DNA from 2 places in the Corynebacterium mycetoides genome. Region 1 is predicted to be linked to the other one. Evidence: predicted binding sites of a transcription regulator. Region 1 holds the regulator's gene; the other holds the start of a gene.

Region 1 (3,515 bases):
GCTTGTTCGCGCAGCGCCTGGGCACCCCGAAGCCCGTCAGCCAAAGACGGATAGAGAAGATGGTCGACGCGCTACGCTAACGAGCCGGCGGCGGGTCAGAAGTTCTCCCTGTCCCGTCGCCGCATGAGACGGATTTCCGACTCGAAGTCGTCAGCCGACTCAAAGGACTTGTAGACGGACGCGAAGCGCAGGTATGCGACCTCGTCGAGTGCGCGAAGCGGCTCGAGGACGGCGAGGCCGACATCGTTGGCGTCGACCTGCGAGCTACCGTGACTACGCACCGTCTCCTCCACCTGTTGGGCGAGGCGCTTGAGCGCGTCGTCGGACACGTCGCGGCCTTGGCAGGCGCGGCGGACGCCGCTGATGAGCTTGTCGCGATCAAACGGCTCGCTGACCCCGTTGCGCTTGACCACCATGAGGATGGCCTTTTCCACCGTGGTGAATCTCCCTCCGCAGTTCGCACACTCTCTCCGGCGACGGATGGCGGACCCGGCGTCGATGACGCGGGAATCGAGAACCCTCGACTGTTCGTGGTGGCAAAACGGGCAGTGCATGCCCCCGATACTACCCCCGGACGAGCGCCAGAACCTAGAGCCAGATCCTAGCGCTGGGAGCTAGCGCACCTGCGCCGAGACGACGTCGTGCGCCGCCCCATGGCCCTGGTCCGCCGGGTCCGCGGAGAATGCGCCACCGGCCGCCGAACCGAGGATCAGCGCGAGACCGAGAACGGCGCCCATGAGAATATCCGCGCGGTTTTCGTGGCGGGATTCGAATGCGGTCTCAGCCGGGATTTCCGTGGGCCGTGGCAGGCGAGGAACACGCTCATGAGTTCGATTATGTGGACTGAGGGTTCGAACACGGGTTGAGTGCGCGCGCGTGTGCGTCTCGGGGGCGACGTCCCACACCGCGACTGTAGTAGCCCGGGCCGGGTGGGCCGTGTGGGGAGTGTGAGCAGTGCTGGCACGATCGATCTGGATGGTCATGATTGTCTCCTTTGTTGTGTTGCCTTTAACTCTAAGGGCGAGTCGGACACCGTCGAACAAGCTACCGTTCACATGTTCGATGCCGTCTCTATGTTCGATTTATAGCACCTTGTCCAACACGTGTCCAGTGTCGCGCCAAGAATGTCGAACAAACTTGCCACTTCTGGTAGCTTTGCAAGCACGCCCGATGATGCGCCGCCGATGAAGTACCGATGAAGTAGCGATGAAAGTAGAGGAGAACCGATGCCCCGCAAGAAAGACGACCCGAGCACGCTTGACATGAGTGTCCTGTCCGACCGGCAGCGCCGGATCCTGGAGGTGATACAGGACGCGGTTGTGCTGCGCGGGTACCCACCCAGCATCCGCGAGATCGGCGACGCCGCCGGGCTGCAGTCCACGTCTTCGGTCGCCTACCAGCTCAAGGAACTGGAGAAGAAGGGCTTCCTCCGGCGCGACCCCAATAAGCCCCGTGCCGTAGATTTGCGCCACCTGCCCGATTCTGCGAAGCCCCGGAAGTCCACCGCCGAGGACGTCGTCGCCCCCGAGGATGCGTCGCAGCCGCGCTTCGTCCCGGTGGTAGGCCGCATCGCGGCAGGCTCCCCCATCCTGGCGGAGCAGAACATCGACAGCTACTTCCCCCTCCCGCAGGAGCTGCTGGGCGAGGGCGAGCTCTACATGCTCCAGGTCGTCGGCGAGTCGATGCGCGACGCCGGCATCCTCGACGGGGACTGGGTCGTCGTGCGTGCCCAGCCGGTAGCGGAGGAGGGCGAGTTTGTCGCCGCGCTTCTCGACGGCGAAGCGACGGTCAAGGAGTTCCACCGCGACTCCTCCGGGGTGTGGCTGCTGCCCCACAACGACGCGTTCTCCCCCATCAAGGGAGACGAGGCACAGATCATGGGGCGGGTCGTGTCCGTTTTCCGGACCCTCTAGGTCCCCTCCGCCCCCGTATGTAGCCCCGCTTGGGGGCATGCAAACACAAACACACCCAACCGGGCAGGTTTTGTTTGGAACAATGGCAGACGGTTTACTCCCCTCTCAGCCCCAAGGACGGCCCAGGCATGTACGCAGAAGAACGCAGGCGACAGATCGCGTCGTTGACCGCCGTCGAGGGCCGGGTCAACGTCACGGAGCTTGCACAGAAATTCGGCGTCACGGCGGAGACCATTAGGCGCGACCTCGCGGCACTGAACCGGGACGGCGTGATCCAGCGCGTCCACGGCGGGGCCGTGGCCAGCCAGTCCTACCTCACTACGGAGTTTCCGCTCGACACGAGGTTCCGCTCCGCATCCTCGGCGAAATCGGCAATCGCGCGCGCGGCGCTCGCTTTCCTTCCGGACCACCCCGAGGGCGGGATCTTCCTCGACTCCGGCACAACGATTCACGCGCTCGCCAGCATCATCGCCACGCACCCGCACGCGCCCTCCTGGCAGATCGTGACCAACTCCATCCCGATCGCCCTGGATCTGTCCGCGGCGCAGCTGCCCCACGTCCAGCTGCTCGGCGGGTCTGTCCGCGCGATTACGCAGGCGGTGGTGGGACCTACGGCGCTGCGCTCCCTCGCCCTTCTGCGCGCCGACGTGGCGTTTATTGGCACCAACGCGCTGAGCGTCGAGCACGGTCTGTCCACGGCGGACGCGCAAGAGGCGGCGATCAAGTCCGCGATGGTGACCAACGCGCGCACAGTGGTCGTGCTGTGCGACTCCTCGAAGCTCGGCAACGACTACCTGGTCAGCTTCGCCCCGCTTGACGACGTCGACGTAGTCATCACCGACGACGCCGCCCCGCAATCGATCCTGGACGAGCTCGCCCAGCACGGCGTCGAGGTCATTCTGGCAGGGGGAGAAACTACCCCCTCTTGACCAACCGGGCACATTCGGAAAGAATCGGGGGTAACGAGACCCCGAGGAGCCCCGCAGTGATAGTCACCTTCACTCCCAACCCGAGCATCGACGCCACACTCGAGCTCGACTCTCTAGAGGTGGGTGGCGTCAACCGCGCCCTCCGAGCTTGCCGCGAGGCCGGGGGCAAAGGCATCAACGTCGCCCGCGCCTGCGCACAGGCGGGCCAGCCCACGCTGGCCATCGCGCCCTGCGGGCCGACAGACCCGTTCACTCTGCTGTGCCGCACGGCGGACGTTCCGCTCAAGACGGTGCCCATCGACGGCACCGTCCGCACCAACACAACACTGTCGGAGCGCGGCGGCCGCACCACGAAAATCAACGAGACCGGCCCACTGCTCGGCAGCGCCGACGTCGCCCGCATCACGGACACCGTCATCTCCACCATGGCCGAGGGCGGAGCGGACGCGGTCGTCATGGCCGGCTCCCTGCCGCCCGGCGCACCGCTGGACTGGTACGCCACGCTCGCGCGCCAGATCCGCAAGGCCTGCCCGGGGGCGGTCGTCGCCATCGACACCTCCGACAAGCCGCTTGTGGCGCTGAGCGCCCACCTTGCCGACGCCGCGCCCGACGTGATGAAGCCCAACGCATTCGAGCTCGCCCAGCTCACCGACTCCGGGACCACTGGCCGCGA
Region 2 (3,515 bases), 570 kb from region 1:
TTTCGGTCCTGTTCTTCGTGTTCCCGCCTCAGTAGATCGTGTTTCCGTGTGTGAGGTAGGGGTCGTTGGCGATGAGGCGTTCGATTCGGGCTTCGTAGTGGTCGAGGGGTTCGGTGCATTCGTCTGCTAGTCCCGCGTTGTGGTGGACCACTGGTGTGGGTGGTGTGGGTGGTTCGGGCGGGTAGGGAAATGTCATGCCGTATTCTTCTTCCAGCTCGGTCAGGGCGCGTGCGCAGGCGGGGTAATCGTGGGTGGTGTCGTAGGTGTCGAGTAATGCGTGGCCGCGGGCGAAGAAGGTGCTCATCCGGTCGCGTTTCTTACGGCGGGTATCCACATCGGTGTTCCACCTCGGGGTGGATACGCCGAGTTGGGAGCCGATGAACCCTTCGGGTTCGCACAAGTGGTAGGTCCCGTCGGCGAACAGCCACACGACATCGCCGGTGGCCGGGTCGACAAGGTAGTAGGCCCGCCGGTCGGTCTTGGCGTTGTGGTGCGTCTGGCACAGCGAGTACAGGTTGCCCGCGACGGTGGCACCACCGTCGCGGTAGGGCACGCGGTGGTCGAGCTGGCAGTGCTGCGCAGGCGTGGTGCACCCGGGCCATATGCACACACCGTCGCGGGCGGTGGCGTAAGCGCGCATCCCGGCAGTCGGGGTGTAGCCTGCGGCCTCATCATCGGCGACACTGTCCAGATCAATGATGCGCGGCGGGGTACCGCCTGTCATGTCGTCGAGGACTGCGCCTGCCGCGCTATCGGTCCAGCCGCTGCCGGGGAAGAACATCGCCGCGCCCGCCACCACCTGTTTGTCGGGTGTCAGTGGGGCGTAGCCGTAGAGGGTGACCGTGATATCGCAGGTGAGCCGGCCGGTGAGGATGAGCCTGGTGGCTTCTTCCTCGCTGACCTTGCGCTCGCGGGCGATTTGGCGGCGGAACTGCCTGATCGCCGCGTGGGTGGCGTTATCGCACTCGATAGTGACACCTGAGCGGGTGCCGGCGGTGAAATCGTGCACCGCGAACGCGTCGTTGTCGCGGGTGCGCCGCTTCCTGTCCGCCGGGTTGTAGCCCACCTGTTCGTCGAGTGTGGCGATGAACCTGCGCATCCGGTGGGTGATCGCCTTCGGCGTCGGCAGCGGCTGGTTGGCCTTTGTCGGGGTGAACATCGCCGCGGCGAACTCGTCGAGTGCGGTGAGTATCTCACCGGCAAGATCCGGGCCGAGTTCCGCGATCGCGGCGTCGACGGCGATCAGCCTGCGCACGTCGAGCACGCGTGTGGCGTCGTGAACCGCGCGCAGCCACGGCAGGTCCGCCAGGCGCCGGTAGGCGAAGATCGCCTTTTCCACCCCGCTGCGCGACTCGCCCGCCGCCTCCGCGATCCGGGTGACCTCGCACTCGAAATCGGACACGTCGTAGGCCGGGTCCGCCCACACGCCATACAACTCGTACTCCGCGTCGCGCTTGCGCTGCCCAAGCGCGCACACAGCATCACCCGGGCGCTGCGTGCGGAAGAAACGTTCGGGCATGACCACCCCATGTGTACCGTCAACCATGATCCCCCCTTCGATCACCACCCACAACAATCGAACACACAATCGCAAGCAAGGGTATTTGCCAGATTCTTCAGGTGCAATTTAGTGGACACGTTCGAATGCGACAACGGGCCGAAAAAAGCGCCCCCCGGAGCGCTGAACGGGCTTAAAGCTCGACCGTTGCGGTGCCGTCCCCGGACTCTTCGCCGGTCACGCGGGTGCGGACGAGATCGAACAGGGCCGCGACCCGGCCGTCCTTGTGGCCCCAGAACTGGGCGGATTCGGAATCGAGGAGCACCACGCCCAAGTTCGGGTCCTCCTTGCCGTCGAAGTAGGAGGACATGGAGTCGTCCCAGAGCTGGTCGATCTTCTCGGCGCGCTCCTCCCCTTCGAGGAAGCGGACCGTGCCGGCCACGGACAGCCAAGATCCCGCGTCCGAGTACGCCATGTTCGCCTGGGGAGTGTCCTTGAGCCAGCGCCCCTGCTCGCTGTCCTTGCCCACCACGAAGTACACGTCACCGTCGTCGGTGACCTCCTGGGTGTCCATCGGGTGCGAGTAGAGCCCGCCGTCGCCGCCCACGGTCGTGAGCATTCCGATGGACTTGCCGCGCATGATCTCGACAATGTCGCTCTTGGTCATCTCGTGAGTATCCATGGGCGCCAGTGTACGCACCGCGGGCGGCCCCGCGCGGTGCCCCCAGTGGGACTCGAACCCACACTGCGCGGATTTTAAGTCCGCTGCCTCTGCCAATTGGGCTATAGGGGCGTGCCCTGACACCTTACTCGCTGACCGAGAACACCTTGACATTCTCCACGTCGAACATGTCGGACAGGAAGTTCGAAACCCACTGCAGCAGCTCCGTGTCGCGCAGATTCGGCTGGTTGACGCCCTTGGCCGCGCGCGGGAACGGCACCTGCAGCACCTTCGCCGCCGCGCGGTAGGTGGCACCCGGGTAGAGGCGCTTGAGCCGCACCTGCCTGGAATCCGGCAGCTCGACGGGCTGGAACTTTATACGGGTGCCCTGCACCAGAATGTCAGTGACCCCGGCCCGGCGTGCCTGATGGCGCAGGCGGGCGACCGCCAGGAGCCGCTCGACTTCGGTGGGCAGTGGCCCGAAGCGGTCGGCCATTTCATCAGCGACGGTGCGCAGGTCGGCGTCGTCACGCGCCTCGGCGAGCTTGCGGTAAATCTCCAAGCGCAGGCGCTCGGAGTTGACGTAGGACTCGGGGATGTGGGCGTCGACAGGCAGGTCGATGCGGATCTCCTTCGGCCCCTTGTCGGTAGCGTCGACGGTCTCCCCGGTCATCAACGCCTTGTACGTCTCCACGGCCTCCCCGACCAGGCGCACGTACATGTCGAACCCGACGCCCGCGATGCGCCCGGACTGCTCGGCGCCCAGCACGTTGCCGGCGCCGCGCATCTCCAGGTCTTTCTGCGCCACGGCGATGCCGGATCCGAGGTCGTTGTTCTGGGCGATCGTGGCCAAGCGGTCGTAGGAGGTCTCCGTGAGAGTCTTGTCCTTCGGGTACAGGAAATAGGCATACGCGCGGTCGCGGGAACGGCCGACGCGGCCGCGCAGCTGGTGCAGCTGCGACAGGCCCATGTTCTGGGCATTCTCCACGATCAAGGTGTTCGCGTTGGCGATGTCCAGACCAGTCTCGACGATCGTGGTGCACACCAGCACGTCGTACTCGCGGTTCCAGAAGCCCTGCACCGTCTGCTCCAGCAGCTGCTCCGACATCTGCCCGTGCGCGACGACGACGCGCGCCTCCGGCACCAGCTCCCGGATCCGGCGCGCCGCCTTCTCGATGTCGGAGACTTTGTTGTGGATGTAGAACACCTGGCCGTCGCGAAGCAGCTCGCGGCGGATCGCGGCGGCGATCTGCTTTTCCTCCTGCGGCCCCACATACGTCAGCACCGGGTGGCGGTCCTCCGGCGGGGTTGTGATCGACGTCATCTCGCGGATGCCGGTCAGCGACATCTCGAGCG

What was found. Region 1 encodes LexA, which represses DNA repair genes until DNA is damaged. Its sites were predicted from a motif close to CGAACANNTGTTCG; they were not measured.
Region 2: the regulator LexA is predicted to act here: its motif matches at 1,578-1,591, upstream of BLS40_RS00890 (HNH endonuclease signature motif containing protein).

What each region holds. Positions count from the first base shown of each region.
Region 1 is NZ_LT629700.1:737,434-740,948, forward strand. It holds gene hrpA (ATP-dependent RNA helicase HrpA) at 1-80, shown strand, start outside; gene nrdR (transcriptional regulator NrdR) at 96-554, opposite strand; gene BLS40_RS11305 (hypothetical protein) at 615-737, opposite strand; gene lexA (transcriptional repressor LexA) at 1,227-1,913, shown strand; gene BLS40_RS03675 (DeoR/GlpR family DNA-binding transcription regulator) at 2,042-2,842, shown strand; gene BLS40_RS03680 (1-phosphofructokinase family hexose kinase) at 2,899-3,515, shown strand, end outside.
Region 2 is NZ_LT629700.1:165,837-169,351, reverse strand. It holds gene BLS40_RS00895 (prenyltransferase) at 1-35, shown strand, start outside; gene BLS40_RS00890 (HNH endonuclease signature motif containing protein) at 29-1,519, opposite strand; gene BLS40_RS00885 (pyridoxamine 5'-phosphate oxidase family protein) at 1,692-2,180, opposite strand; tRNA gene BLS40_RS00880 (tRNA-Leu) at 2,218-2,291, opposite strand; gene mfd (transcription-repair coupling factor) at 2,305-3,515, opposite strand, start outside.